2 regions of the Streptacidiphilus sp. BW17 genome follow, and region 2 is predicted to be linked to the other one. Evidence: riboswitches for the same ligand, from Rfam matches in the RefSeq annotation. Region 2 holds a riboswitch; the other holds the start of a gene.

The links. A riboswitch is a leader RNA that binds a small molecule or an ion and turns the genes downstream of it on or off. The one in region 2 is predicted to bind glycine.
Positions count from the first base shown of each region.
Region 1: linked by a shared signal. The riboswitch ahead of gcvT (glycine cleavage system aminomethyltransferase GcvT) and the one ahead of gcvP (aminomethyl-transferring glycine dehydrogenase) in region 2 are both predicted to bind glycine.

Region 1 covers NZ_JBGCCR010000016.1:21,591-36,154, forward strand. The annotation lists gene ABH940_RS20410 (L-serine ammonia-lyase) at 153-1,520, opposite strand; gene glyA (serine hydroxymethyltransferase) at 1,679-2,947, opposite strand; gene gcvH (glycine cleavage system protein GcvH) at 3,020-3,397, opposite strand; gene gcvT (glycine cleavage system aminomethyltransferase GcvT) at 3,531-4,649, opposite strand; glycine riboswitch at 4,853-4,983, opposite strand; gene ABH940_RS20430 (enhanced serine sensitivity protein SseB C-terminal domain-containing protein) at 5,129-5,905, shown strand; gene ABH940_RS20435 (trimeric intracellular cation channel family protein) at 5,993-6,652, opposite strand; gene ABH940_RS20440 (ABC transporter permease) at 7,141-8,181, shown strand; gene ABH940_RS20445 (ABC transporter substrate-binding protein) at 8,255-9,931, shown strand; gene ABH940_RS20450 (ABC transporter permease) at 10,067-11,059, shown strand; gene ABH940_RS20455 (ABC transporter ATP-binding protein) at 11,125-12,183, shown strand; gene ABH940_RS20460 (ABC transporter ATP-binding protein) at 12,208-13,305, shown strand; gene ABH940_RS20465 (enhanced serine sensitivity protein SseB C-terminal domain-containing protein) at 13,398-14,171, opposite strand; gene ABH940_RS20470 (IclR family transcriptional regulator) at 14,333-14,564, opposite strand, start outside.
Region 2 covers NZ_JBGCCR010000033.1:138-14,701, reverse strand. The annotation lists gene gcvP (aminomethyl-transferring glycine dehydrogenase) at 1-1,328, opposite strand, end outside; glycine riboswitch at 1,526-1,641, opposite strand; gene ABH940_RS29815 (PRC and DUF2382 domain-containing protein) at 1,839-3,278, shown strand; gene ABH940_RS29810 (DNA polymerase IV) at 3,363-4,838, opposite strand; gene ABH940_RS29805 (vancomycin high temperature exclusion protein) at 4,907-5,614, opposite strand; gene ABH940_RS29800 (MerR family transcriptional regulator) at 5,636-6,280, opposite strand; gene ABH940_RS29795 (bifunctional nuclease family protein) at 6,549-7,025, opposite strand; gene ABH940_RS29790 (MerR family transcriptional regulator) at 7,122-7,898, opposite strand; gene ABH940_RS29785 (FHA domain-containing protein) at 8,020-8,547, opposite strand; gene ABH940_RS29780 (DUF881 domain-containing protein) at 9,002-9,766, opposite strand; gene ABH940_RS29775 (small basic family protein) at 9,940-10,272, opposite strand; gene ABH940_RS29770 (DUF881 domain-containing protein) at 10,269-11,210, opposite strand; gene ABH940_RS29765 (sugar phosphate nucleotidyltransferase) at 11,328-13,826, opposite strand; gene ABH940_RS29760 (CDP-alcohol phosphatidyltransferase family protein) at 13,843-14,451, opposite strand.

The DNA.
Region 1 (14,564 bases), on a different contig from region 2:
CGATGAGAACGCCCAAGGCTCTTGTGTGCGTCCAGGAAGGCCCTGGTCGGCAACTGTCCGCCCAGGGCCTCCTCAGGGACTCCGCGTCGTGCACACAGGGAAGGCCCCGACAGTCCTGGATGACGCGAAGTTGCAGATCAGGGTGTGTTTCGTCAGCACTCGATGACGTTGACCGCGAGGCCGCCGCGCGAGGTCTCCTTGTACTTGACCTTCATGTCGGCGCCCGTCTCCTTCATGGTCTTGATCGCCTTGTCGAGGGAGACGTGGTGGCGCCCGTCGCCGCGCAGCGCCATCCGGGCTGCGGTGACGGCCTTCACGGCCGCCATGCCGTTGCGCTCGATGCACGGGATCTGGACCAGGCCGCCGACCGGGTCGCAGGTGAGGCCGAGGTTGTGTTCGATGCCGATCTCGGCGGCGTTCTCGACCTGTTCGGGCGTGCCGCCGAGGACCTCGGCGAGGCCGCCGGCGGCCATGGAGCAGGCGGAGCCGACCTCGCCCTGGCAGCCGACCTCGGCGCCGGAGATGGAGGCGTTCTCCTTGAAGAGCATGCCCACCGCGCCCGCTGCGAGCAGGAAGCGGACGATGCCGTCCTCGTCAGCACCCGGAATGAAGTTCAAGTAGTAGTGCAGCACCGCCGGGATGATGCCGGCCGCTCCGTTGGTCGGCGCGGTCACCACCCGGCCGCCCGCCGCGTTCTCCTCGTTGACCGCCATCGCGTAGAGGGTGACCCACTCCATCGCGTTGGCCGGGCCGATGCCCTCGACGCGCAGCGCCCGCGCTGCCGATGCCGCGCGGCGGCGGACCTTGAGGCCTCCCGGGAGGATGCCCTCGTGGTGCATGCCGTTGCGGACGCACTCCTGCATCACGGCCCAGATCTCCAGCAGGCCCGCCCGGATCTCCGCTTCGCTGCGCCAGGCCTTCTCGTTCTCCAGCATGAGGGAGGAGATGGACAGGCCGGTCTCGGCGGTCAGGCGGAGGAGATCGGCGCCGGTGCGGAACGGGTACGTGAGCACGGTGTCGTCGAGCTTGACGCGGTCCGCGCCGATCGCGTCCTCGTCGACGACGAAGCCGCCGCCGACCGAGTAGTAGGTCTTCTCCAGCAGCGGCACGCCCGCCGCGTCGTAGGCGCACAGCGTCATGCCGTTGGCGTGGTAGGGAAGGGACCGACGCCGGTGCAGGATCAGCTCGTTGTCCGGGTCGAAGGCGATCTCGTGGGTGCCCAGCAGCGAGATCCGCTTGGTCTCCTTGATCCGCGCCACGTCCAGGTCGGCCTGCTCGATGTCGACCGTGCGCGGCGAGTTGCCTTCCAGGCCGAGCAGCACCGCCTTGGGTGTGCCGTGGCCGTGGCCGGTCGCGCCGAGGGAACCGAAGAGCTCGGCCCGCATCGCGTGGACGTCCGTCAGCAGGCCCTCGGACTTCAGGCGGCGCGCGAAGATCCGGGCCGCCCGCATCGGGCCGACCGTGTGCGAGCTGGACGGGCCGATGCCGATGGAGAAGAGGTCGAAGACGCTGATGGCCACGAGGACGCCCTTGTCTTGTGGGTGGGGCAGGAAACTGCGCGGGAGGGTGCGAGCGGTGTCATGGGTAGGGGCACCGCGCGCACTGTCTGGTTCCAGTGTGCGCGGTGCCCCCACCTTTCAGGGATCACGTCAGGGATGACGAATCCCCTACCGGAGGCTTACAGGTCCGGGTACAGCGGGTGCTTCGCGGCCAGCGCGCTCACGCGGGCGGACAGTTCGGCCGCCTTGGCGTCGTCGAAGGACGGCTTGAGGGCCTCGGCGATGATGTCGGCGACCTCGCGGAAGTCCTCGGCCTTGAAGCCGCGGGTGGCCAGCGCCGGGGCGCCGATCCGCAGGCCGGAGGTGACCATCGGCGGACGCGGGTCGAACGGCACCGCGTTGCGGTTGACCGTGATGCCGACCGCGTGCAGGCGGTCCTCGGCCTGCTGGCCGTCCAGCTCGGACTTGCGCAGGTCCACCAGGACCAGGTGCACGTCCGTGCCGCCGGACAGCACGGAGACGCCCGCCTCGACCGCGTCCGGCTGGGTCAGCCGCTCGGCGAGGATCTTGGCGCCCTCGAGGGTGCGGCGCTGGCGGTCCTTGAACTCCTCCGAGGCGGCGACCTTGAAGGACACGGCCTTGGCGGCGATCACGTGCTCCAGCGGACCACCCTGCTGGCCCGGGAAGACCGCGGAGTTGATCTTCTTGGCGTACTGCTCCTTGCAGAGGATCACGCCACCGCGCGGACCGCCCAGGGTCTTGTGCGTGGTGGTGGTGACCACGTCCGCGTAGGGCACCGGGGACGGGTGCAGCCCGGCGGCGACCAGGCCCGCGAAGTGGGCCATGTCGACCATGAGCAGCGCGCCGACCTCGTCGGCGATCCGGCGGAACTCGGCGAAGTCCAGCTGGCGCGGGTAGGCGGACCAGCCGGCAATGATCAGCTTCGGGCGGTGCTCCTTGGCCAGACGCTCGACCTCGGCCATGTCGACCAGGCTGGTCTCGGCGTCCACGTGGTAGGCCACCACGTTGTAGAGCTTGCCGGAGAAGTTGATCTTCATGCCGTGGGTCAGGTGGCCGCCGTGGGCCAGGTCCAGACCGAGGATGGTGTCCCCGGGCTTGATCAGCGCGAACATCGCGGCGGCGTTGGCCTGCGCGCCGGAGTGCGGCTGGACGTTGGCGTGCTCGGCGCCGAACAGCGCCTTGATGCGGTCGATCGCGAGCTGCTCGACCACGTCGACGTGCTCGCAGCCGCCGTAGTAGCGGCGGCCGGGGTAGCCCTCGGCGTACTTGTTGGTGAGCACCGAGCCCTGGGCCTCCAGAACCGCCACGGGGGCGAAGTTCTCGGAGGCGATCATCTCCAGGGTGGACTGCTGCCGGTGCAGCTCGGCGTCCACCGCGGCGGCGACCTCGGGGTCGAGGCTGTGCAGGGACTGGTTCAGGACGGTCATGACGGTGAGATCCCTCAGGTCGTCGGTCGTCGGACGTCGTGTTGGCGGACGTCGGTTGTCAGCCGCCGGAGTTCACTCGCCGAACTGGGCGGTGTACTCGTCGGCGCTGAGCAGACCCTCGGGCTCGCCGGCAAGGCGCAGCTTGAACAGCCAACCGCCGGTGAACGGCTCGGAGTTGACCAGCGCCGGGTCGTCGACGACGGCCTGGTTGACCTCGACGACCTCGCCCGTGGCCGGGGTGTAGAGGTCGCTGACGGACTTGGTCGACTCCAGCTCACCGCAGGTGTCGCCGGCGGTGACGGTGGCGCCGACCTCGGGGAGGTCGACGTAGACCACGTCACCGAGCGCGTCGGCGGCGAAGGCGGTGATGCCCACCGTCGCCACGCCGTTCTCGGCGCCGGTCAGCCACTCGTGCTCCTTGCTGTACGTGAGGTGCTGGGGGTTGCTCATGACGTGATTCTCCCGGATGAGGTGTGGGTACGGCGAAACGGGGGTTGGGACCCCGGGAAGTGTTCTCCGAGGTCGACCGGTAGGTCGACGCTCGGGAGCGTGTGTGGCGGGCGTGCGGCGGACGCGGGTCGGACTACCGCGCGCGCTTGTAGAACGGCAGGGCGACGACCTCGACCGGCTCGTGCGTGCCGCGCACGTCGACGAAGACGGAGGCGCCCGGCGTGGCGTGGGCGGCGTCGACGTAGGCCATGGCGATCGGCTTGCCCAGCGTCGGGGACGGGGCGCCGGAGGTGATCGAGCCGATCACCGTGCCCTCGGCGTCCACCACGTTCATCTCGGCGCGCGGCACGCGGCGGCCGGGGGAGACCAGGCCGACCAGCACCCGCGGCGGGCTGGCGAGCGCCTGCTCGGCGGCCTTCTCCAGCGCCTCGCGGCCGACGAACGCGCCGTCGTTGGTGGTCTTGTCGAAGCGGACCACGCGGCCCAGACCGGCGTCGAACGGGGTCAGCGCGGTGGTGAGCTCGTGGCCGTAGAGCGGCATCCCGGCCTCCAGGCGCAGGGTGTCGCGGCAGGAGAGGCCACAGGGGATCAGGCCGTAGGAGGAGCCGGCCTCGGTCAGCGCGGTCCACACGTGGGCGGCGTCGGCGGGGGCGAGGAAGAGCTCGAAGCCGTCCTCACCGGTGTAGCCCGTCCGGGCCAGCAGGGCCGGGCGACCGGCCACGGTGGCGGGCAGGGCGGTGTAGTACTTCAGGCCCGGCAGGTCGGCGTCGGTCAGCGAGCCGAGGATGGCGGGGGAGTTCGGGCCCTGGACGGCGATCAGCGCGTAGGCGTCGCGGTCGTCGCGCACGGTGGCGTCGAAGCCGTCGGCGCGGGCGGTCAGCTCGTCGAGGACCAGCTGGGCGTTGGAGGCGTTGGCGACGATCATGAACTCGGCCTCGCCGGTGCGGTAGACGATCAGGTCGTCCAGGATGCCGCCGTCCGCCGCGCAGATCATGGTGTAGCGGGCCTTGTTGACCGCGAGCGCGGAGACGAAGCCGACCAGCGCGTGGTCGAGCATCTCGCCCGCCTGCGGACCGGAGACGGTGATCTCGCCCATGTGCGAGAGGTCGAAGAGACCGGCCTTGGTGCGGACGGCGAGGTGCTCCTCGCGCTCACTGCCGTAGCGCAGCGGCATGTCCCAGCCGGCGAAGTCGGTCATGGTGGCGCCGAGGGAGCGATGGAGGCTGTCCAGCGCGGTCAGGCGGAGAGACATTCGGTGATCTCCTAGCAATCAGGGCATGCTGCGGCAGGGCCCTCCCCGTCTGTCGCTGCGACCTGAGAGCTTCACCGCGCCGACGCGCGGGGCGTGGGCGGCTTGCACCGTGGGTGGACCAGCGCGGTACGGAGCCACGACGCGGACGGTGTCGTCCGCGCCCTCTCCGTCGCTTCCTGCGACTGGTCGCTTTCCAGAACTGCCTCGCCCGTGCGGTGTGGTGCCTGAGAGATTCGGGGGAGGCCTTGCTCCTTCGGCGCCGGCGAACTCCCACTGCGCAACCGCTGGTACGGGTGGGTGCAGGGGTGTCGCCGAGCTCTCCCGCGCGGGTTCGAACGGCCGGTATGCAATTGTGGGTGCGCTCATCATGGCATGGCGCCTGGACTGTGGCGAACAGGCTGCGATCCGGCAGCGACACAGCTGAGAACCGGCAAAAGGCCGCGAACGGGCACAACGGGCGTAACGGGCGGAGGCAGACGGTGGAGCAGTACGCGGGCATCCCGCAGCAGGGCGTGCAGCACGGCGTGCAGCACGGCGTGCAGCCGGGGAGCTGGCCGGAGAACGAGCTGGAGCAGGTGCTGGCCGCGTCGGTCGGTGATCCCGGGGCCACGCCCCGGGTGATGGAGGTGCTGGGCCGCAGCCAGGTCTGGGTCCCGCTGCCCGCCGGGCCGACCCGGGACGGCACCACACTCGACATGCCCACCACCGAGCTGGCCGGGCAGCCGTTCGTCCCGGTCTTCAGCTCGGAGTCGCAGCTGCGCGCCGTCGCGGGCGACGCCATGTCGTACGCGATCGCGCCGGTACGCGAACTGGCCCGTGGGCTGCCGCAGGGCGTCGGCATCGCGGTGAACCCTGAGGGCGCGGTCGGCCTGCCGGTCCCCGCCGCCGGCGTCCCGGACCTCTGCGGCGGCGGTGACGAGGGCGTCCGCGCCACGGCGTGGGAGCCGGAGGCGCACGAGGAGCCGTACGACTTCCTGGCCGCCGCGGCGAGCGAACTCGCCGTGCTGCCCGTGGTGCTGACGGCACGACGGGCTCTGGTGCAGGTCGAGGGCGACGCGCCGAAGCTGTTCGTGGGCGTGCAGTTGGCCCGGTACGAGCCGGGCGACCACGAGGCGGTGGGCCTGGCCCTCGGTCGCGCGCTGGGCGTGGCCCCGCTGGGGTACGAGGTCTCCCTGATCCTGCTGGACGTGGTGGCCGAGGACCCGACCGTGCAGTGGATGCTGTCGACGGTCGCCCCCTTCTACGCGCAGGGGTGACCGAGGCGCAGCCCTGAGGTGAAGCGGTGACCGGTGAGGCGTAGGGAGGAGCTCCCTACGCCTCGGCCGTCCTACGCCTCACGCGCCCTACGCCTCACCCGTCTGCGAGCTGCCGCGGTGCCAGGCACGGGGTGCGCGCAGGTTGTAGTGCAGCGCCAGCATCCGCAGCCCGAAGGCGACCAGCGTGGCAGCGGTCCCGGTCACGGCGTTGAGGTCGCCGAAGGCGATGAGCGCGGCGGTGATGCCCGCTCCCAGCATCGCCGGGACCGCGTAGAGCGACCGGTCCCAACGCAGCAGCGACGGCGTCTCCATGGCCAGCAGGTCGCGGAGGACGCCGCCCCCGACCGCGGTGATCATCCCGAGTGCCACGGACGCGATCACGCCCAGGCCGAAGTCGTGCGCCTTCGCGGTCCCGGTGACGGAGAACAGGCCCAGGCCCAGGGCGTCGAGGGTCTGCACGGTGCGGTTGATCCGGGTGACCTCGGGGTGGAGGAAGAAGACCACCGCCGCGGCGATCAGCGGGGTGACGAAGTAGCCGGTGTTGGTGAACGCCGCCGGCGGTACGGCGCCGATCAGTTCGTCGCGGATGACCCCGCCGCCGAGCGCCGTCGCCTCGGCGAGCACCGCCAGTCCGAACACGTCGAAGTTCTTGCGTACCGCCAACAGGCTGCCGGACAGGGCGAAGACGAAGATGCCGGAGATGTCGAGCACCTGTTCGACGTCGGGGGCGAAGATCTGGGAAGCCACGTCGCCTTTTCTACAGGGTGCGACGCGATGGTCGGGGGAGCGCTGGGCCGGGCGTGCGCCTGCACAGCCTGTGCACAGCCGTCCCGAAGCCAGCGCGCGGCCTTCTTTGAATCTTTCCAAAGAGGGGCTTTTTGAATGTGTCCATTCATCTTTCCCCGAGCCTTGGTCCCACGCGCCCCAGAAAGCCCATTCGTCTCACATGGTGAATCGCGGAACGTTTCTTGGCATTGAGCACCATCGGAAGGGGTGTCTCCGACAAATGCTGGCAAATCGGGCATAACACCCGACCGCATGCACCCCGTTTGCGCCGTGTCAAGGCTATATATGGCACCAAAACGGACATTGGATCACAACAGCTGTATCTCGCATGATCTCATTCTGGTTTCGGCGGGTCACGGCCTCTTGAGCAGAGAAAAGCCACGTGCATAGAGTCCCCTCACCGCGCCGCGCCATGCACACCTGAACTGAGATCCGGGGATGTCCGCACCATGACCAAGCAACCCCAACCGACCGATCCCGCAGGGGAATCGTCGACCCTCGTGGCTGATCCAACGGCCGAACAAGAGGCTCCGGCGGTCCAGGGGGACTCCTCCGCAGGCCGTTCTCCTGCACGGATGGCCTGGACGCGACTGAAGCGCGACCGTGCCTCGATGATCGCTCTGGTCGTCACCGTGCTATTCATTCTGGCTGCCGTTTGCTCGCCTCTTCTCTCCACTTTGGAGGGCTGGGGGCCGATACAGCCCGACCTGAAGGCCATCAATCCGGACACGGGTAATTTCCCGATCGGTTCATTGGGTGGCGTCAGTGGTCACCACTGGCTCGGAGTCGAGCCCGGAACCGGTTTCGACGTGTTCGCCCGGCTGATCTACGGTCTCCGGACGTCGCTGATCGTGGCGATTACCGCGGCGGTCATCTCGACGGTTATCGGCGTGGTGGTCGGCCTTGCGGCGGGCTACTTCGGCGGCAAGATCGACACCGCGCTCAACTGGATCATGAACGTCATGCTCGCGTTCCCGCAGCTGCTGTTCATCATCGCCGTGACGCCGGTGATCACCAACGCCTTCACCACCAACTCCCACGGCGGCACCAGCGAGACGCTGCAGCTCAGCGCCATCATCGCGATCATCGCCCTCTTCGCCTGGGCCTACACCGCCCGACTGGTGCGCGGTCAGGTGCTCTCCCTGCGTGAGCGGGAGTTCATCGACGCGGCACGGATCATGGGCGCCGGCTGGCGGCACATCCTGTTCAAGCAACTGCTGCCGAACCTCTGGGCGCCGATCCTGATCTCCTTCGCGCTGGCGGTGCCGATCAACATCGCCACCGAGGCGGCCCTCTCCTTCCTGGGCGTCGGCGTCGTCCCGCCGAACCCGGACCTGGGCGGGATGCTCAACGCGGCCACCCAGTACTACCTGTACGACCCGACGTACCTGGCCGTACCCGGCCTCGCTCTCCTGGTCATCGTCCTGGCCATGAACCTCCTGGGTGACGGCGTCCGCGACGCGCTCGACCCGCGGGCCAACCGCAGCTGAACTTCCGCACCTCCGGGCCGATCCGTCGGCCGGGCGAGGCGGGGCAACCAAGAAGACAAGAGGAGACCCACCCATGATGCGCAGCAAGCGCACGGTCACCATGACCGCTATCGCGATATCCGTCGCCTTGGGGGCCAGCGCCTGTGGTGGCGGCGGAAGCACCACTGGTGGAGCGCCGACCAAGGGCGGCACCCTGCTGTACTACGCGCCCAGCGACTTCGACCACATCGACCCGGGGCGTACCTACACCACCCAGGGCCAGAACATCGGCCGCGAGATCTACCGCTCGCTGACCGGTTGGACCCAGCCGTCCGACCAGCCGGACGCCACCCCGAAGCTCGTGGGTGACCTGGCGACCGACACCGGCACCGCCAGCAACGGCGACAAGACCTGGACCTTCCACATCCGTCCGGGCGTCAAGTGGCAGGACGGCTCGACCGTCACGGCCTACGACGTCAAGTACGGCGTCGAGCGCACCTTCGACCCGGACCTGTCCGGTGGCCCGACCTACGCGCAGCAGTGGCTGGCCAACGACAAGAGCTACAAGGGCCCGACGAAGAGCGGCGACCTGGCCGCGATCCAGACCCCCGACGCCAGCACGATCGTCTTCCAGCTGAGCACCCCGGTCAACGACTTCAACGAAGCGACCGCGATGTCGGACTTCTCGGCGGTGCCGAAGGCCCACGACACGGGTGCCACCTACGACACGCACGTGTGGTCGGACGGCCCCTACGAGCTGAAGTCGTACACCCAGAACAAGGAACTCATCCTGGTCAAGAACCCGGAGTGGTCGAAGTCCGTCGACCCGCTGCGGGACCAGAACGTCGACGAGATCGACGTCAAGATGGGCCAGGACATGGCGTCCATCGACCAGCTGATGAAGGCCGACGGCACGGACGCGCAGAACGCGATCATCGAGGACCCGATCGCGGGCACCGACCTGAACTCCTTCGTCAACGACCCGACGCTGCAGTCGCGTCTGCACAAGGTCGCCGCCCCGGGCACCAACTACATGGCCATCAACACCACCACGGTGAAGAGCCTCCAGGTCCGCCAGGCGATCGAGTACGCGATCAACAAGCAGACCGTCCGCGGTGCCTTCGGTGGTTCGGCCTACGGTCCCTACGCCACGGTCTTCCTGCCGCCGGGCACCGCCGGTCGCCAGGACAACGCCGCGCCGTACGGCAGCAACCCGGCCGGTGACCTGACCAAGGCCAAGGCGCTCATGGCGCAGGCCGGCGTCAAGAACCTGACCCTGTCGCTGGCGGTCGAGGCGACCCCGACCCAGGGCAAGGTCGCCACCGCGATCGCGACCTCGCTGGCGCAGATCGGCATCACGGTCAACATCAAGCAGATCGACCGTGGTTCCTACTTCAACACGGTCGGGAACCTGTCCAACCACTTCGACCTGATCTGGGGTGACTGGATCGCCGACTGGCCGAACGCCAGCACGATCCTGCCGCCGCTCTTCGACGGCCGCCAGATCATCCCCCAGGGCAACCAGGTCTTCTCGCAGCTGCAGGACCCGGCCGCCGAGAAGCAGATGGACAACATCAACCAGATGGCCGACCCGAACCAGGCCAACGCCGCCTGGGGCGCGCTCGACACCCAGCTGCTGCAGAACGACGCCGCGGTCGTCCCGCTCGTCTACATGACCTTCTACGAGCTGCAGGGCAAGAACGTCGGCGGTCTGACCAACGACACCGAGCTCGCCGAGATGAACCTCGCGCACGTCTTCGTGAAGCAGTAACACCTCCGGGTCCGGGCGGCGGCGTACCCGCTGCCGCCCGGACCCACGTCCGAACCATCACTCCGCGCGCAGGTCACACCCGGCCGCCCGAAGCGAGAGGGAGGCGGGCCAGGCAGAGCCCGGTCCAAGCACCACATGACTCGTTATCTGATTCGGCGCTTGCTCAGCGCCTTCACCATCATCCTGATGGTCAGCCTCGTTACCTTCCTCATCTTTTTCGCGGTGCCGAGCAACCCGGCCGTCCTGGCTTGTGGCAAGGCCTGCAACCCGGGCCGCATCCTGGAGATCAAGCACTCCCTGGGACTCGACAAGAGCCTCTTCACGCAGTACTTCGAGTTCCTCAAGGGCATCTTCGCCGGCCGGACCATCGGCGACGGGCCCCTGGCGGTCCAGTGCCCGGCTCCCTGCCTGGGCATCTCGTTCCACGACGACTCCAACGTCTTCGACACCCTGATGAACCGTCTGCCGGCGGACATCTCGCTGGCGGCCGGTGCGGCTGTGGCCTTCCTCATCACCGGTGTCGGCCTCGGCATCCTCGCGGCCGTCCGCAAGGGCAAGCTGGTGGACAAGCTCGCCGTCGGACTGGCGATGGTCGGTATCTCGCTGCCGATCTACTTCCTCGCGCTGGTGCTGCAGTACGCCTTCGTGGACAAGTGGCAGCTGCTGCCGACCCCCAACTACTCCCCGATCACGCAGGGCTTCGGCCAGTGGTTCCAGGGCCTTCTGCTCCCCTGGGCCTCGCTGACGATCGGCTTCCTCGCCTACTACACCCGGCTCACCCGCTCCAGCATGCTGGAGACCCTGGGCGAGGACTTCATCCGCACCGCCCGTGCCAAGGGCCTGGGTCAGCGAACCCTGGTCTTCAAGCACGCGCTGCGTGCCGCGATCACGCCGATCGTCACCATCTTCGGCATGGACTTCGCCACCCTGGTGGGCGGCTCGGCAGTCATCACCGAAAGCGTCTTCGGCATCCCCGGCATCGGTCAGCTGGCCGTCCAGGCCGTGGAGAACGTCGACCTCCCCGTCATCATGGCCACCACGCTCTTCGCCGCCGTGGCCGTCGTGCTTGCCAACGTCGTCGTCGACGTGGTGTACGGCATCATCGACCCCCGCGTCCGCCTCGCCTGAAGCCGGGCCAGAACCATCCGGCGCGGGTCGGCGATCCCGACCCCCTGTCGACTGAGGAACTACCAGTGGCCATCGAAATCTCGCCGCAGACCGTCCCCGTCAGCCCGCCGTCGACCTTCCTGGAGGTGCGCGACCTGAAGGTGCACTTCCCGACCGAGGACGGGCTCGTCAAGTCCGTGGACGGGGTCTCCTTCAGCCTGGAGCACGGCAAGACCCTGGGCATCGTGGGCGAGTCCGGCTCCGGAAAGTCCGTCACCAGCCTTGCCCTGCTCGGTCTCCACAAGGGAACGCGGGCGAAGGTCTCCGGCGAGATCTGGCTGGACGGCGACGAGCTCGTCGCGCTCGACGAGCGCGAGATGCGCCCGCTGCGCGGCAACAAGGTGTCCATGATCTTCCAGGACCCGCTCTCCGCGCTCCACCCGTTCTTCACGGTGGGCGCGCAGATCGCCGAGGCGTACCGGGTCCACCACAAGGTCTCCAAGAAGGAGGCCAACGTCCGCGCGGTCGACATGCTCAAGCGCGTCGGCATCCCGCAGCCGGAGCGCCGTGCGAAGAGCTACCCGCACGAGTTCTCCGGCGGTATGCGCCAGCGCGCCATGATCGCCATGTCGCTGGTCTGCGACCCGCAGCTGCTGATCGCCGACGAGCCGACCACCGCCCTGGACGTCACCGTCCAGGCGCAGATCCTGGACCTGATCCGGGACCTGCAGGAGGAGTTCGGCTCGGCGGTCATCATCATCACCCACGACCTGGGCGTGGTCGCCGAGATCGCCGACGACATCCTGGTGATGTACGGCGGCCGGCGTATCGAGTACGGCAGTGTGCGCGAGGTGCTCAAGGCCCCCGAGCACCCGTACACCTGGGGTCTGCTCCAGTCGATGCCGCACCTGGGTGGCGACGTCAACGAGCGGCTCAACCCGATCCCGGGGTCCCCGCCCAGCCTGATCAACCTCCCGAGCGGTTGCGCCTTCAACCCCCGATGCGCGTTCAAGGGCCAGGTGCCGGACGGACGTTGCATGTCGGAGCGGCCCGAGCTGCTCCCGGTCCTCGACTCGGACCGCCACATCGCGGCGTGTCACCTCAGCGGGGAAAGCAAGATCGAGATCCGCAAGGCCGCGAAGTAAGCCGCGGACGAACAGGAGCATGCCGTGAGCACCACCGACACCATTCCTGGCCCCCGCGAAGGGGCCACTCCGGGGGCATCCGAGGGCGAGTCGCTGCTTGAGGTCAAGGACCTCAAGATGCACTTCCCGATCCGTCAGGGCATCGTCTGGCAGCGGCAGATCGGCGCGGTCAAGGCCGTCGACGGTCTCGACTTCAGCGTCAACGCCGGCGAGTCGCTCGGCCTCGTGGGTGAGTCGGGCTGTGGCAAGTCGACCACCGGCCGACTCGTCACCCGTCTGCTGGAGCCGACCGGCGGCAGCATCCGCTTCGACGGCGAGGACATCACGCACAAGCGCGTCTCCTCGATGCGGGCCGCCCGGCAGAACCTGCAGATGATCTTCCAGGACCCGTACTCGTCGCTGAACCCGCGGCACACGGTCGGGACCATCATCGAGACCCCGATGAAGCTCAACGGGATCAACCCCGAGGGCGGTCACCGCAGGCGTGCCAAGGAGCTGCTGGAGATCGTCGGTCTCAGCCCCGAGCACTACAACCGCTACCCGAACGAGTTCTCGGGCGGTCAGCGCCAGCGCATCGGCATCGCCCGCGCGCTCGCGCTCAAGCCGAAGCTGATCGTCGCGGACGAGCCGGTCTCCGCGCTGGACGTGTCCATCCAGGCGCAGGTGGTCAACCTGCTCCAGGACCTGCAGCGCGAGTTCAACCTGGCGTTCGTCTTCATCGCGCACGACCTCGCGGTGGTCCGCCACTTCTCCGAGCGCGTCGCGGTGATGTACCTCGGCAAGATCGTCGAGATCGCCGACCGGGAGACGCTCTACTCCCGTCCGCAGCACCCCTACACGCACGCGCTGCTCTCGGCGGTCCCCGAGGCCGACCCGGACAGCGAGGCGCGCCGCGAGCGGATCCGCCTCACCGGGGACGTGCCCAGCCCGATCAACCCGCCGTCGGGTTGCCGGTTCCGCACCCGCTGCTGGAAGGCGCAGGACATCTGCGCCAGCCAGGAGCCGCCGCTGGTCCAGTTGGTCGGCTCGGCCGAGGGACACCAGGCCGCCTGCCACTTCCCGGAGGTCAAGCAGGTCGTCGCGGCGGAGGAGATCCCCTCCGCGCCCGCGTCGGCGGAGTGACGCCGACAGGTTGTCGTTGAGCGGGGCCGATCCGGACGCGTCCGGATCGGCCCCTTCGCATGTCCGGTGACAGTACGTCTGGTGACGGTCTGTCAGCTTCCCGAGGTGGCGAGGTCGAGGTCGAGGTCGCGGTCGTAGAAGGCCGGGACGCGGGCGGAGAGCCAGGTGGCCACCGGGTCGTACGGGTCGGACATCGCCACCGTCGAGAGCGGCAGCGCCTCCGGGGCCGATGCCAGCGAGCGCTCGACCATCTGCCGGACCGTCTCCGCCGCGGCGGCCGACGCGTCGTGCAGGTCCAGTCCGATGACCAGGTAGGGCTCGCCCCAGGAGGGTTCCACCCAGGCCCGGCGCAGCGTGCGCACCGCAGGCGTCTCGCGGGCCTCGGCGGCGAGCCGGGAACAGAAGGGGGCGAGCGCGTCCATCGAGCTCACGCTCGAGGGGACGGCGGACGGGGGAGAGCCGACCGCCGTCAGGTTCAGCGGTCCGGCGGGCAGCCGGTCGAGCCCGCCGGCGACGCGTCTCAGGTCCGCCCACGGGATGCCGAGCCCGCCGCCCGGCTGGTGCGGGTTGAGCCAGAGTCCCCAACGCTCGTGGTAGAGCGCGGAGGCGACCTCGGGCCCGGAGCAGACCTTGTGCTGCCGGGTCCAGCCGCAGGCCGCGAGCTGCTCGGCGGAGGTGACGCACGGGGCGTAGCCGTAGCCGCCGACCTCCAGGCTGCCGTACTGGGCGTCCGGGCTGCCGGGGGTGCCGTGCCAGAGCAGCATCCACAGCTCCCCCTGGGCGATGGCCTGGAGCAGCGCCTCGTAGCGGTCGTACCGACCCGGCGAGACCTCCGGCAAGACCTCCTGCAAGGCCTGCTCGATCATGGCTTCGCGCCCCCTTCCTGGTCCACCCGGGTCTCTTGCCGCGCCACTCGTTCCGCTGGTACTGCCGGTGCCGCTTGTACTGCCTGAACTGCCGTGATGGTGTCGCCCGCCACAGCGTAGAGGCGGGGCGGGAGGGAGATCATCCGGTCGTCATCGGGTCCTCATCCGGTCCGGCCGCCGTACTCGTGGGAGATCGCCTCCGCCGTGGCCAGCAGGTCGGGGATCAGTCGTCGCAGTGCGCTCAGCGGCGCGACCACGGTCGGGGTGGAGATGGAGCAGGCGGCGATCACCTGTCGCTCGATACCCCGGATCGGCACGGCCACACAGTTGACGCTCTCCTCGTACTCGCTGCGGTCCATGGCCCAGCCCTGGTCCCGCACCGTCTCCAGTTCG
Region 2 (14,564 bases):
GCGCCCCAGACGGCGGCCAGGTCGGCGCGGGTGGTGGTCTCGTCGCAGGCGATGCCGACCAGGTCGGCGCCGTCCTGGCGCAGGTTGACCCCGGCGGCGGCAGCGGTCGCGACGACCTCGGCGGCATGGCCGGGGACGCGGGCGGTGACGGTGTCGAAGAACGCGTCGCTCGCGACCTCGACGCCGCCCCGACGCAGGCCCTCGGCCAGCACGGAGGCGTAGCGGTGGGTGCGCGAGGCGATCTTCGCCAGGCCGTCCGGGCCGTGGTAGACCGCGTACATCGAGGCCATCACAGCCAGCAGCACCTGCGCGGTGCAGATGTTGGAGGTGGCCTTCTCGCGGCGGATGTGCTGCTCGCGGGTCTGCAGCGCCAGGCGGTAGGCGCGGTTGCCGTCGGCGTCGACGGAGACGCCGACCAGGCGGCCCGGCAGGCTGCGGGCGTAGTCGGCACGGACGGACATGTACCCGGCGTGCGGGCCGCCGAAGCCCATCGGGACGCCGAAGCGCTGGGTGGTGCCGACCGCGATGTCCGCGCCGAGCTCACCCGGGGACTTCAGCAGCGTCAGCGCCAGCAGGTCGGCGGCGACCGCGACGACCGCGCCGAGCTCCTTGGCCTGCGCGATGACCGGGGCCAGGTCGCGCACCGCGCCGGAGGCGCCCGGGTACTGCAGCAGCACGCCGAAGACGCCGCGCTCGGCGATCTCGGCCGGGATGCCCTGGCTGAGGTCGGCCACGACGGTCTCGACGCCGGTCGGGACGGTACGGGTCTCGATGACGGCGACGGTCTGCGGCATGGTGTCGGCGTCGATGACGAAGACGCCGCCCTTGACCTTGCCCATCCGGCGGGCCAGCGCGACGGCCTCGGCGGCGGCGGTGCCCTCGTCGAGCAGCGAGGCGCCGGCGGTGGGCAGACCGGTCAGCTCGGTGACCACGGTCTGGAAGTTGAGCAGCGCCTCCAGGCGCCCCTGCGAGATCTCCGGCTGGTAGGGCGTGTAGGCCGTATACCAGGACGGGTTCTCCAGCACGTTGCGGAGGATCACCGGCGGGGTGAAGGTGCCGTAGTACCCGAGGCCGATCATCGAGCGCAGCACCTGGTTGCGGCCGGCCAGCTCGCGCAGCTCGGCGAGGACCTCGGCCTCGGAGCGGGCGGCCGGGAGGTCCAGCGCGGTCAGGCTGCGGATCGCGGCGGGGACGGCGGCGGCGGTGAGCTCGTCCAGGGAGCCGTAGCCCACCTGCGCCAGCATCTTGGCCTGCGCCCCGGCGTCCGGGCCGATGTGGCGGTTCTCGAACGGGCTGGACTGCTCCAGCTCGGAAAGCGACGACGTCATGGGGAGACTGGCCTCCTGGTCGGACCGGGTGGACGCGGTGGGGCGCCCGGACGACCTCCCCCTCTGTCATGGAACCTGAGAGCTTCACCGGCCCTGTTGCCGCTGCTGTAACGCTGCGGCCGGACCGGCTTTCACCGTCGGTGAGGACCGTCCCGCAGCCATGAGGCTCGGGCGCGGCCCTGCTTTCCAGAGTCGACCTCGCCAGCGCGGTACTTCGGCCTGAGAGATTCCGGGGAGGAGTTGCTCCTTCGGCGCCGGGTCGCCCCGATCAGGTTGCCCAGATCAGGCGCTCGGACTCTCCCGCACGTGCTCGACGGTCAACCCCGAGGGTACCAGCGCGGATCGGCCGCCGGACGGGGCCCGAGCACCGTTCTCGTCCACCGGACGGAGCAGCGACACACCCGGCGGAGCTGCGTGCGTTCGACAAAGCGATCATTGTGCCTTTTCGTATGAGTTGAGCACGTTCGTCAGCTGAACAGACCGGCGCGGGCCGATGGAGGAGTGAGAAGCGTGCAGACCGAGATCGACCCGAGGGATCTGATCGGCCACAAGGCCGTGGACAAGAACGGCGAGAAGATCGGCACCGTGGACGAGGTCTACCTCGACGATGCGACCGGTGAACCCGAGTGGGCCGCGGTTCGCACCGGACTGTTCGGCCGCGACGCCTTCGTGCCGCTGACGACGAGCGAGTTCGTCTCCGAGGAACTGCGGGTCCCCTATGAGAAGTCGCAGGTGAAGGACTCGCCCGACTTCGGCGTCGGCCAGCACCTCTCCCCCGCCCAGGAGTTGCAGCTCTACCGCTACTACGGCCTGGAGGTCCCGACCGGCACCGGCCAGCATGCGGCCGACTCGGGCGCCAAGGCGGCGGAGGGCAACGGCCACGGACCCACCTCCGCGCCGAAGGCCGGGGAGGCGGCGGCTGCGGCCGGTGCCGCAGGCGTTGCGGCGGGTGCCGCAACGCGCGGGGAGCGGAAAGAGAACCTGACCAAGGAGGAGCAGCCCGTGGAGAAGACGGTGGCGACGCCCGTCGTGGAGTCCCAGTCGAACGGCGGGCGCACCTCGGCGTTCATGACGGGCGGCACGACGGCTGGCGCGCAGGCCGGACAGACGGCGCAGACCGCGCAAATGCCACGGGTCGGCCAGGACGCGGCGCAGGACTCGACGATGCAGCAACCGACCGTCCAGACGCCGCCCGCTGCACCCTTCCCCAGCAGCGGCATGGCAGGAGCGGGCGCAGGTGCGGGCGCGATGGGCGGGACGGCGACCGAACCGCAGCGTCGTCCGGACCCGCTGACCGACCCGCTGCCCGGTTTCGGCGCTCCGGCCACCAGTGGCACCGCGACAGCGGGCACGGCGACCCCCGGCACGACGGGCGCCGCGACCGGCACCGTCGCCAAGGAGCCGGTCCCCGAGCCGGTCGAGTTCGTCTGCCGCGAGGAGCGCCTGGACATCTCGACCGAGTGGCACGTCCTCGGCCGGGCCCGGCTGCGCAAGTACGTGACGGCGGAGCAGGTCGAGCGACGGGTGCCGGTGGTCCGCGAGCGCATCCGCGTCGAGCGGGTCCCGGTCAGCGCGGAGGAGCGCGAGCAGCTGACCGAGGCCGAGATCGCGGAGAGCGTCGAGGAGGTGACCCTCCATGAGGAGCGCCTCGTCGTCAAGAAGACCGTCGTCCCGGTGGAGCGGATCCGCCTGGTGACCGAGCGGATCACCGAGGAGGAGGTGGTACGCGAGCAGCTCCACCGCGAGCACATCCAGGTCCAGGACGGCAGCCGCCCCCAGGGCACGCCGGTCGCCCCAGCCACCACTCCCCCGGCGGCCGGTGCACCGATCGGAGGCGCGCCGATCGCGGGCACCCCGGCCGCGACCCCGCTCCGTCCGAACGGCCCGACCAGCCCGAACGGTCCGATGGGCCAGAACCCGGACCTGCCGGGCCACGCGATGGGCGCCTGACCCACCGTCACCCCCGCTCATCCGCGCTCACTCCCGCTCGTCCCCGCTGACCACGGGCCGCCCGGCACCCCGCTGGGCGGCCCGTCAGCGTATGGGCACAAGCGGGAGCGCCGGGGCCGGGGCGAGGGCCGGATCGTCGACCAGGAAGGTGCGGACCCGGCCGACGCCCGAACCGGGCGTCTCGAAGCGCACCGTCACCCGCCCGACGCCGCTGCCCTGGACCCAGCCGTGGCCGAGCTCCGCATGCTCCACGTCCTGCCCCGGCACCCAGCGACGTCCGCGCGGCGCCGCGCCGGGGTGGAACGCACGCGGCGCGTCCGGCCCGCCGTAGGCGGAGTCGTCCGCAGACCCGCCCGCTGTGGACCCGCCTGCCGCGGACCCGGCCTCCGCGTCCTCGGCCCCCGCCGCGCCTGAGTCTTCCTCCGCCTCCTCGGCCAAGGCCTCCAGCACCTCGTACTCCTCGAAGGCCTCGCGCTGGGCCTGGGCGAAGAGGTCCTCCTGGGTCCAGTCGGCCAGGCCGCTGACGCCGACGCCCAGCAGCCGGATACCGCCGAGCAGTCCGACGGATTCGGCCAACCGCCGCGCCATCTGGGCGATGACCAGCGGGTCGTCGGTGGGCGAGGGCAGCGTCTCGGAGCGGGTGAGCGTGGTGAAGTCGAAGCGGCGGATCTTGACCACCACCGTCCGCCCCGACCGCCCTGCGGCGCGCAGCCTGCGGACGCAGCGGTCGGCGAGGCGGTCGAGCTCCTGCATGATGCTGTCGCGGTCGCCGAGGTCGACCTCGAAGGTGTCCTCCACCGAGACCGACTTGGCGTCCCGGTCGGGCACCACCGGCCGCTCGTCCTGCCCGCGGGCCAGCGCGTGCACGCCCGCGCCGTGCGCCCGGCCCAGCAGGTGGATCAGCTCCTCCTGCGGCAACGCCGCCAGCTCCGCGACCCGGGTCAGCCCCGCCCGACGCAGCGTCTCGGCCGTGGCGGGCCCGACTCCCGGCAGCGCCCGCACCGGCAGCGGTTCGAGCACCTCGCGCTCGCGGCCCGCTTCGATCAGCACCAGGCCGTCGGGCTTGGCCTCCTCCGAGGCGATCTTGGCCAGGAACTTGGTCGTCGACAGCCCGACGGAGGCGGTGAGCCCGACCTTGTCCCGGATGTCGGCCCGCAGGTCCTCCCCCAGCGCGCGGGCCAGCTCCGCGCCCTCCGCCTCCAGCAGCTCGCCGTAGGGGCCGGCGGCGAGGTCGACGAAGGCCTCGTCCAGGCTGAGCGGCTCGACCAGCGGCGAGAGCTTGCGCAGCAGCGCCATCACCTCCTCGCTGATCTGCCGGTACAGCTCGAACCGTGGGATCAGGAACGCGGCGTTCGGCGCGAGGCGGCGCGCGTGCGCCATCGCCATGGCGGAGTGCACGCCGAACGTGCGCGCCTCGTACGAAGCGGTCGCGACCACACCCCGCCCGCCCAGCCCGCCGACGATCACCGGCTTTCCGCGCAGGCTCGGCTTGGACGCCTGCTCCACCGACGCGAAGAAGGCGTCCATGTCGAGATGCAGGATCGACGGCACGGACCGCATGAACCGATCATCGCGCACGGGTATGACAACGGCTGGTACACCACCACGGGCGCAACTGGGGCCAGGCCCTAACCGAACGCGGCCGGCGTGGTGACCTTGGGCCCGAGCAGATGCGGGTCCGGATCGAAGAGCTCGTCGAGGAAGACCGCCTTGTCCGCCGAGGCGATCTCCCGCACCGCGCCGTAGTCCCAGGTCCGATCGTGCGGCTCGGGAACCCCGATCCCGTACGCGTCGATCCCCGCGGTCTCGCAGAGGGACACCGACCGGCGGATCGCGTACTCGGTGTTGACCAGGACGGCCCGGGTGACGCCGAAGATCCGGTGGGCGCGGGCGCAGGAGTCCCAGGTGTCGAACCCCGCGTAGTCGGCCGCGATCCGGGCCGTCGGGACGCCGTGCTGGACCAGGTAGGTGCGCATCGCGTCCGGCTCGTCGTAGTCGGGGCGGCTGTTGTCGCCGGTGACCAGGACAGCGCGGACCCGACCGGCCCGGTAGAGCGCGAGCGCGGCGTCGAGCCGGTGCGCGAGGTAGGGCGAGGGCCTGCCGCCGTCCAGGCCCGCGCCGAAGACCACCACCACGGGCTCGGCGGGCACGTCGGCGACGGTCCGCACCCGCGGGTCGCTCTGCAGCCTGATCACCGCCACCGGTGCGAGCACCAGCACCGTCAGCGCGCAGAGCGCCTGGAAGCCCCACCTCTGAACCCGCCGCTGTCGGCCGAGCCGGACCAGCACGCGAAGCCCGCGCAACACCCGCACCGCACTCTCCTCCCCCAGGGTCATCCTGAGGAGCGGACGCGCGGATCAGACCGCGCGGTTGCGGCGGCGGGCCAGTTCGTCGGACGGGTCGAAGCCGGGCAGGTTCTCGCCGGTGTCGGTGCGCTCGCCGTGGAGGCGGGTGAGCGTCGCCTCGACCTCACGCCAGACCGCGCCGACGGCGATGCCGAAGATGCCCTGACCGCCCTGCAGCAGCTCGACCACCTGGTGCCCGGAGACGCACTCGTAGACCGTCGCCCCGTCGCTCATCAGCGTGATGTCGGGCAGTGCCTCCTGCGGCCGCTGGCTCAGGTGGTCGACGGCGGTGCGGATGCTCTGGAGCGAAACGCCCGCGTCGAGCAGGCGCTTGACCACCTTGAGCACCAGGATGTCGCGGAACGCGTAGAGGCGCTGCGTGCCGGACCCCTGGGCCGCGCGGACACTCGGCTCGACCAGGCCCGTGCGGGCCCAGTAGTCGAGCTGGCGGTAGGTGATCCCGGCCGCGGCGCAGGCCGTGGGCCCGCGGTAGCCGATCAACTCCGAGCTGGGCAGCACGTCGTCCTGCGGGCCAGCCGGGAGCGGCACCATCGGCATCCCCTCCCAACCGGAGCGCGCCGACCGCGGCAGCGTCCGGACCTGGGAGTGGACGGGGCAGGAGCCGCCCGTGGCTGTTCTGTCACCCGTGCTGCTCAACACGACCCTCCATCCGCTCGACTCGGGAACCGCCTCAGCGGGGGTGCGGGGAGGCACACCCGGGGACGTTCACAGTCGAAGGTAGGCAGTAGCCAGGAGCGCGTCAACGATCGCCACGCTCGGCATGGCGGGTGACGTCAGCCTCACGAGTGGTTTTGCGTGTCCCGAGCGGGGGTATTTCCGCGCGAATGTGGTTCGGCAAACCCGTCAGTACACCGGTCGGACAACCGGTCGTATGCACGCGCACGGCCACTGCTCCTGCCGACCGCTACTGCTGACCGCTGCTGCCGAAGTCCTCGGGTGAGATCTGGTCCAGGAACTCCCGGAACCGCTCGACCTCGTCCTCCTGCTCGTCGGGGATCGCGATGCCTGCCTCGTCCAGCACACCATCGGCGCCGTAGATCGGCGTGCCGGTGCGCAGTGCCAGGGCTATGGCGTCGGACGGGCGGGCGCTCACCTCGACGCCGCTGGCGAAGACCAGCTCGGCGTAGAAGACGCCCTCACGCAGGTCGGTGATCCGCACCGCGGTGAGCTGCTGGCCGACGGCCTCCAGCACGTTGCGGAAGAGGTCGTGCGTCAGCGGACGCACCGGCGTCATGCCCTGCTGCGCGAACGCGATGGCGGTGGCCTCACCGGGGCCGATCCAGATCGGGAGATAGCGGTCCCCACCGACCTCGCGCAGCAGCACGATCGGCTGGTTCGACGGCATCTCCACCCGGACACCCACGACATCTAGCTCGTTCACACCTGCAACCCTAGGGCGCGCGGGGCGGATACTCCAGTCGTCCTGATCACGTCCACCGGCCACCACCTGCCCAACACCTGCCCCGCGCCCGCTTGCTCAGGTGCCCGGCCGGGCCCGCAGGCCCGCCTGGACCAGTGAGGCGTGCAGCCGCACCGAAAGGGTTGCCAGCTCATGGGCCAGGGCGGCGGCGTGGGCACGGGTCTGCGGATTGCGGTGACGGCGCAGCGGGGCGACGATCTGCTCCACCAGACCGACCTCGCGGTCGGCGGCGGCCTTGACCGCTCGCAGATGCCTGGGCTCCAGCCCGAAGCGGCCCAACTCAGCGACCAGACGCGCCACTTGGAGCATCTCGCCGTCGAAGCCGCCGTCCCGGTCGGCGGCCACCAGGCCGTAGGACTCCCACTCGGACAGCTGCTGCTCGGTGATGCCCGCGGCGGCCAGCAGTTCGGCCCGGCCGAGCCGGGTTCCGCCCGCGACCGGACCGGGGGCGATCGCGCCGTCACGGACAGGGTCGAAGGCCTCTTCCGCGCCGGCCCCACCCGCGGAGTCCGCCTGGCCGGCCGACCCGCCCGAGCCGTTGCCGGGCAGCGCGGGCGGGTTCTCGCCCCGGTCCAGGGCGGCCAGGTGCTCGCGGATCACCCGCAGCGGGAGGTAGTGGTCGCGCTGCATCCGCAGCACGTAGGCGAGCCGCTCCACGTCGACCGCGCTGAACTTGCGGTAGCCCGAGGGCGTGCGCTGCGGCTCGACCAGGCGTTCCGCCTCCAGGAAGCGGATCTTGGAGATGGTGACTTCGGGGAACTCGGCCTGAAGCTCGGTCAGCACCGCGCCGATGCTGAGGAGTTGCTGCCGTCCCGAGACGATGCTGTGGGCCAGGTCGCGCCCGCCTCCGGGCGAGGGTCGACCGGAGGGAACGAAGGGCGCCACCGCCCCCGGGGTACCGCTGTCAGCTTGCACGACGGTTGACTCACTCCTCCCAGGGGCGGGGCACCGCGTCTCAGTACCCCGGGCGGGCGGCGAAGAAGACCAGCCGGTACTTCCCGATCTGCACCTCGTCACCGCTGTTCAGCGGCACCTCGTCGATCCGCTCGCGGTTGACGTAGGTGCCGTTCAGGCTGCCGACGTCGGCGACCGTGAAGCCGCCCTGCCGCCGCCGGAACTCCACGTGCCGCCGCGAGACGGTGACGTCGTCCAGGAAGATGTCGCTCTGCGCGTCGCGACCGGCCGTGGTGAGGTCGGTGTCCAGCAGGAACCGGCTGCCCGAGTTGGGGCCGCGGCGCACCACCAGAAGCGCCGAGCCCGGCGGAAGCGCGTCGACCGCGGCCTGGGCCTCCTGGGAGAGCCCGGGGCTCATCGCGGCCGGGGCGTCCGGCTCGTACGCCTCCAGTCCCGAGATCGAGATCGTGGACGTCGTCTCACTGGGACGCTCGCCACCACCGACGCGGGCCCGCAGCGGGGCACCGCAGTTCGAGCAGAAGCGGGCGGAGTCCGGGTTGTTGAATCCGCATCGGGTGCACACCGTCACGCCTGCGGCCTCCTGTCGCGGATCGCCTGACTGGTCTTGGGCAAACGGATCGGCCGCAAACCCTCCACCTGAACTTGAAGGTACCGGCTGCGGGGCTATACGCCCCCCACCCTGCGCACCCGCGTGTCGGCCGGCGGCCTCGTCACGGAAGAGCGGCCGATCGGCGGCGGCGTAGCTGTCGGACTCCGGAGCCCCCCGCATACCGGGGACGCCCTGGCCGAACTCCTCGTCACCACGGCGGTGCCGGGCGGTGGGCGCCTCGACCGCTCCCTTTTGGGACTTACGGCCGAACAGCTTCGAGAACAGACTCACGGGCGATTCCCCTTGCAAGAAACGGACCCGCCCGTGGGGCGAGGTGGAGCCATCGTGGACAGAACAGTGGTCGGGACAGGTGTCGGAACGGCAGTCGGATCAGCGTGCGGAGCGGCGGAACGAAGGAGGAGATGTGGATACATCATGGGTGCGTCGTGTGAGCGTAGTCAGGAGTACTCAAAGGGATCAAGGCGGTAACGACCAACGACTGTCGCTTGACCACCGTCGCCGTGCCCTGGTCGCGGTCGACCGACTGCACGACGCCGCCCGGAATGTTGAGCGCGGTGTCCAGGTCCTGCGGGTTGCCGACGGCTGTGAACACGTACGGCTGGGACACCGTGGTTCCACTGATGCTCACCGAACCCCTGGCCACGTCGTTGAACCAGGTGCCCGCGACGACACGGACGTTGTTGATCTGTACCGCCTCCGCCCCTGCTGCGCGCAGCTCCTCCAAGGTGTTGAGCAGCATAGCCGCCTGGACGTTCCCGCCCGGGTCCTTGACGGTCAGCGTCACGCCCGGGCCGGTCGCGGCGACCGTGCCGGAGAGCACGCCGAGTTGCTGCTGCTTCTGCTGGGTCTGCGCCTGCGCCGCCTTCGCCTGGTTGGAACTGGTCTGCAGCTCGCTCAACGTCGACTGCAGCTGCTGGTGTTCCTGGTCCAGGCGCTGCTGTCGCGCGTCGACCTCGTCCAGAATGCGCACCAGATCGTCCTGGCGCGCCCCGCGCAGCTGGTTGGCGGGAGTGTTGGTGCGGACCTGGAAGGCCACGCCCAGGCCGAGGGCGAAGAGGAGCACCGCGACGATCAGCTGGGCGCGGTTGACCCGCGGCGGCCAGAGCGCGGCGGCGAGCCGCTGCCGGCCCGTGCGCTCGGGCTCCCGGGACTGCTCCCCGGGTTGCTGCTCGGTCAATGCTCCGCTCCCTGCCTGCTCACTGCGTGCTCAATCTGCCCGCGCCGTTCATCCTGCCATCCGTCCTACCCCTGGCGGAGCCGTCCGCACCGGTTCACGCCCTTCGCACGGGCCGGTCACGTCATCTGTCCATGCCGTTCGGTCACGCACGGAACACCTCACCAGCGGACACCTCACGCGCGGAACAGGTGACGGCGGATCGCAGCGGTGTTGGAGAAGATGCGGATCCCGAGGACGACCACCACGCCGGTGGAGAGCTGCGAACCGACGCCCAACTGGTCGCCCAGGAAGACGATGAGGCCCGCGACCACCACGTTGGACAAGAAGGAGACCACGAACACCTTGTCGTCGAAGATGCCGTCCAGCATGGCGCGGATCCCGCCGAACACGGCGTCGAGCGCGGCGACGATGGCGATCGGCAGGTACGGCACCAGCCACGTCGGGACGTCCGGCTGCACGAACAGCCCGACCACGACTCCGAGGGCCAGGCCCAGCACGGCGATCATGGGTGCGTCGTTCCTTCCGAAGGGTGCGAGGTCGGTGCGGCCGTGGAGGCCGGGGCCGGTCGGGCGTCGAGCAGCCGGACCGGTGGCGCGGCCGGGAGTTGGAGTGCGCCTGCCGACGTGATGCTGTAGCGGATCTGGTACCCCTGGTTGAGCGACGCAAGGTAGAGACCGCCGTCGGCGTTGTTGCGGAAGGCCTGTTGCAGGCCTGGTCCGCCGACCGCCTGGATCGTGTACGGCAGGGTCAACGGACTGTTGTTGACCAGTATCGCGTCGCCCGCGGCCCGGATCGAGGTGAGGTTCCCCAGCCGCTGGTCGTTGATCGCGACGGCCTCCGCCCCCGACTGCCACAGCGCGTTGACCACCAGCTGCAGGTCGCTGTCGCGCACCCGGCCGGTGTTGCCGAAACCCGCGTTGGTCCGCGGACTGGCGTTGTTGAGGTCGGTCCCGGCGGACGCGGCGTCGTCGACCGTGACCTGGAGCCCGGGGCCGGTGACGGGCGTCTGCCCGGTGACCAGCTGCTGCTCCGCCAGCAGTGCGCTCCCGCCCTTTCCGGCGAGCGCGGCGGCCTGCGCCTGGGAGAGCTGCGTCTGCAGCTGCCCGATCTGCTGCTGCGTGGCGTCCGCCGCCGAGGTCGCGGTGTTGATCCGGTCGATCAGCGCCTGCCGCTCCTGGGCCGCGACCGGCGCGTTGGCCTGAACCTGGCTGACGCCCATCGCCAGCAGGGCGGCCACCAGGGCCAGCCCGACCCCGAACACCAACCGTCCGCGCGTGGTCGTCGGCAGCCTGCTGCTGCCCACCGCACCGCGCCGGGCCGCCGCCTCGGCATAGCCCTCGTCCAGACTGTGCTCGGCCACGTTGAGCAGCAGCGACATCGACGCGTCGGGCCGTGCGAAGCGCGGGTCGCTGCGCTTGGCGGCACGGGGATCGGTCGTCGACATGGGGGACATCGTCCCACGTCGCGCCGGACGGCCCGCACGGGCACCGGCGTGGCGGGTCCGACTGTGCGGGGTGCGGGCCGCAGAACAACGCCGCCCGCACCCCGCCGGTGCCTTGTCTCAGTCGCGTCCGGCGGACTCCACGACCGCGCCCCACTCGTCGAGCAGGGCCTGCGTCGAGGTGTCGTCCGGGCCCTCGGCCCAGAGGTGGGTGACCGCCTCGGCCGGGTCAGGCAGCACCATGGTCCAGCGGCCGTCGGGCTCGACCACCCGCACGCCGTCGGTGGTGTCGACCTGGCGGTCGCCCGCCGCCTCCACGACCTTGCGCATCACCATGCCCTTGGCCGCCCACGGTGTGGGCAGATCACGCCGGTGGACATGGGCGCGCGGGATCCGCGAATCGATCTGACTCAGCGTCAACTGCGTACGCGCGACCAGCCCGAGGAGCCGGACGAAGGCAGCCGTACCGTCGAAGACGCCGCTGAAGTCCGGCACCACGAAGCCGCCGATGCCGTCGCCCGCAAAGATCGTGCCCTCCGCCGAGGCGGCGCGGGTCAGGTCGTCCGGCGAGGTCGTCGTCCACAGCACCTGGGTGCCGTGGTAGGCCGCCACCTGCTCGGCGATCCGCGTCGTGGTGACCGGCAGGGCCACCTTCCCGCTGCGGCCCTCCGCTGCGACCAGGTCGAGCATGACCAGCAACGACCGGTCGTCCTCGATGATCCGCCCGCGCTCGTCGACGAAGGAGACCCGCTCCCCCACCGGGTCGAACCGCACCCCGAACGCGGCCCGCGACGACGCGACCAGCTCACCGAGCCGCACCAGGCCGGCCCGGCGCTCCTCTATCGTCTCGGTCGGATGCGACTCGTCCATACCGGGGTTGACCGTCAGCGCCTCGATGCCGAGCCGCCCGATGATGCTGGGCAGCAACAGCGACGCACTGCCGTGCGCGACGTCCACGACCACCTTGAGCCGTGCCTCCGAGACGCCACGGGTGTCGATCGCCCGCAGCAGGCTGCCCGCGTAGGAGTCGAAGACCGTAGCCGGGAAGGTCAGGTCACCGATCTCGCCGGGGAACGCACGCCGGTACTCCTGGCGGGCGTAGACGCGGTCCAGTTTGCGCTGGCCCGCCTGGGAGAGGTCCGCGCCGCGCTCGTCGAAGAAGAGGATGTCGAGCGAGTCCGGCACCCCCGGCGTCGTCCGCAGCATGATCCCGCCCGCGCTGCCGCGCGCGGTCTGCTGCCGGGCCACCGGCATCGGCACGTTCTCCAGGTCGCGCACCTCGATCGCGCTGGCCTGCAACGCCGAGATCATCGCGCGCTTGAGAGCACGCGCACCACGCGAGTGGTCACGCGCGATGGTGACCGTGGCGCCCTTCTTCAACGTCGTGGCGTACGCGCCCGCCAGGCGGACGGCCAGCTCCGGCGTGATCTCCACGTTGATGATCCCGGAGACGCCGCGCGCACCGAAGAGGTGCTCCTGGCTGCGCGACTCCCAGATCACCGAGGTGTTGACGAAGGCGCCGGCCTCGATGGTCTTGAAGGGGTAGACGCGGACGTTGCCCGCGATGATCGACTCCTCCTCGACCAGGCACTCGTCTCCGATGACCGCGCCGTCCTCGATCCGCGCGGCTCGCATCACGTCGGTGTTCTTGCCGATGACGCAACCGCGCAGGTTGGACTGCGGCCCGATGTAGACGTTGTCGTGGATGACCGCCTTGTGCAGGAACGCGCCGCGCTTCACGACCACGTTGCTGCCGAGCACCGTGTGCTCACGGATCTCCACGCCACCCTCGACCTTGGCGTAGTCGCCGATGTAGAGGGGACCGCGCAGCACCGCCTCCCGGTCGACCTCCGCGCCCTCGGCGACCCAGACGCCGGGCGACAGCTCGAAGCCGTCGATCTCGACGTCGACCTTGCCCTCCAGCACGTCGGCCTGGGCCTTGACGTAGCTCTCGTGCGTACCGACGTCCTCCCAGTAGCCCTCGGCGACATAGCCGTAGATCGGCTTGCCCTCCTTGAGCAACTGCGGGAAGACGTCACCCGACCAGTCGACCGACGTGTCCGCGGCGACGTAGTCGAAGATCTCGGGCTCCATCACGTAGATACCCGTGTTCACGGTGTCGGAGAAGACCTGACCCCAGGTCGGCTTCTCCAGGAACCGCTCCACCTTTCCCTCGTCGTCGAGGATGGTGATCCCGAATTCCAACGGATTCGGCACCCGGGTCAGACAGACAGTGACCATCGCGCCCTTGGACCGGTGGAATGCCATCAGGTCGGTCAGGTCGAAGTCGGTCAGGGCGTCACCCGAGATCACCAGGAAGGAATCGTCCTTGAGTGCGTCCTCTGCATTCTTGACGGAACCGGCTGTTCCTAGCGGAGTCTCCTCGTTCGCATAGGTGAGCTTCATTCCGAGCTCTTCGCCGTCACCGAAGTAATTGCGCACCAGGGAGGCGAGGAACTGGACCGTGACGACGGTGTCGGTCAGACCGTGTCTCTTGAGGAGCCGAAGCACGTGCTCCATGATCGGCCGGTTCACCACCGGCAACAGGGGCTTCGGCATGCTCGCAGTCATCGGACGAAGGCGGGTACCTTCGCCGCCGGCCATCACAACGGCCTTCATGTCGGCTGGTTCCTCCTTAATCGGCCACGGTGCTCGCCTTCACGAGACGGCGAGTCTGCACCGCGTACAGGATCCCTGCCCACCAATAGAGCGTCGTACCCCACCAGACGAACGCCCAACCGATGATGCTCGCCACAGTCCCCAGCCAGTTGTCATAGGTGGTGAGGAGAAGCAAAGGGAACGCATACATCAGATTGAACGTAGCCGCCTTCCCGACGAAGTTCACCTCGGGAGGGCCATATCCGTGACGCCTGAGAACAGGGAGAAGAGAGGCGATGAAGAGCTCACGCGCCAGCAGGGTCGCGGTGAGCCACCACGGCATGATCTCGCGCCACGTGAGGCCGACGATCGTGGACAGGACGAACAGACGATCCGCAAGCGGATCAAGCAGCTGTCCGAGTCGGCTGACCTGGCCCCACCGACGCGCCAACTTGCCGTCGAGGTAGTCGCTGATCCCGCTGAGTCCGAGGATCGCGATCGCCCAGCCGTCGTTCTTGGGCCCACCGAAGGCAGGCCAGAGGACCAACCAGAGGAACAACGGCACGCCGACCAGGCGGGCCATGCTCAGCAGATTGGGGATGGTGAGCACGCGGTCGGTCTGGACGCGCGTGTCCTGAACCTCCACCCGGGGCCTCCTGTAGAACACTTCGAACGCTGCAGCCCCCGACTTTACCTGCCGCCAGGCCGCCTTCCGGGTGGGGCTCGTGCGACGCGGGTACGAGCTCTGTGCGGGTGACG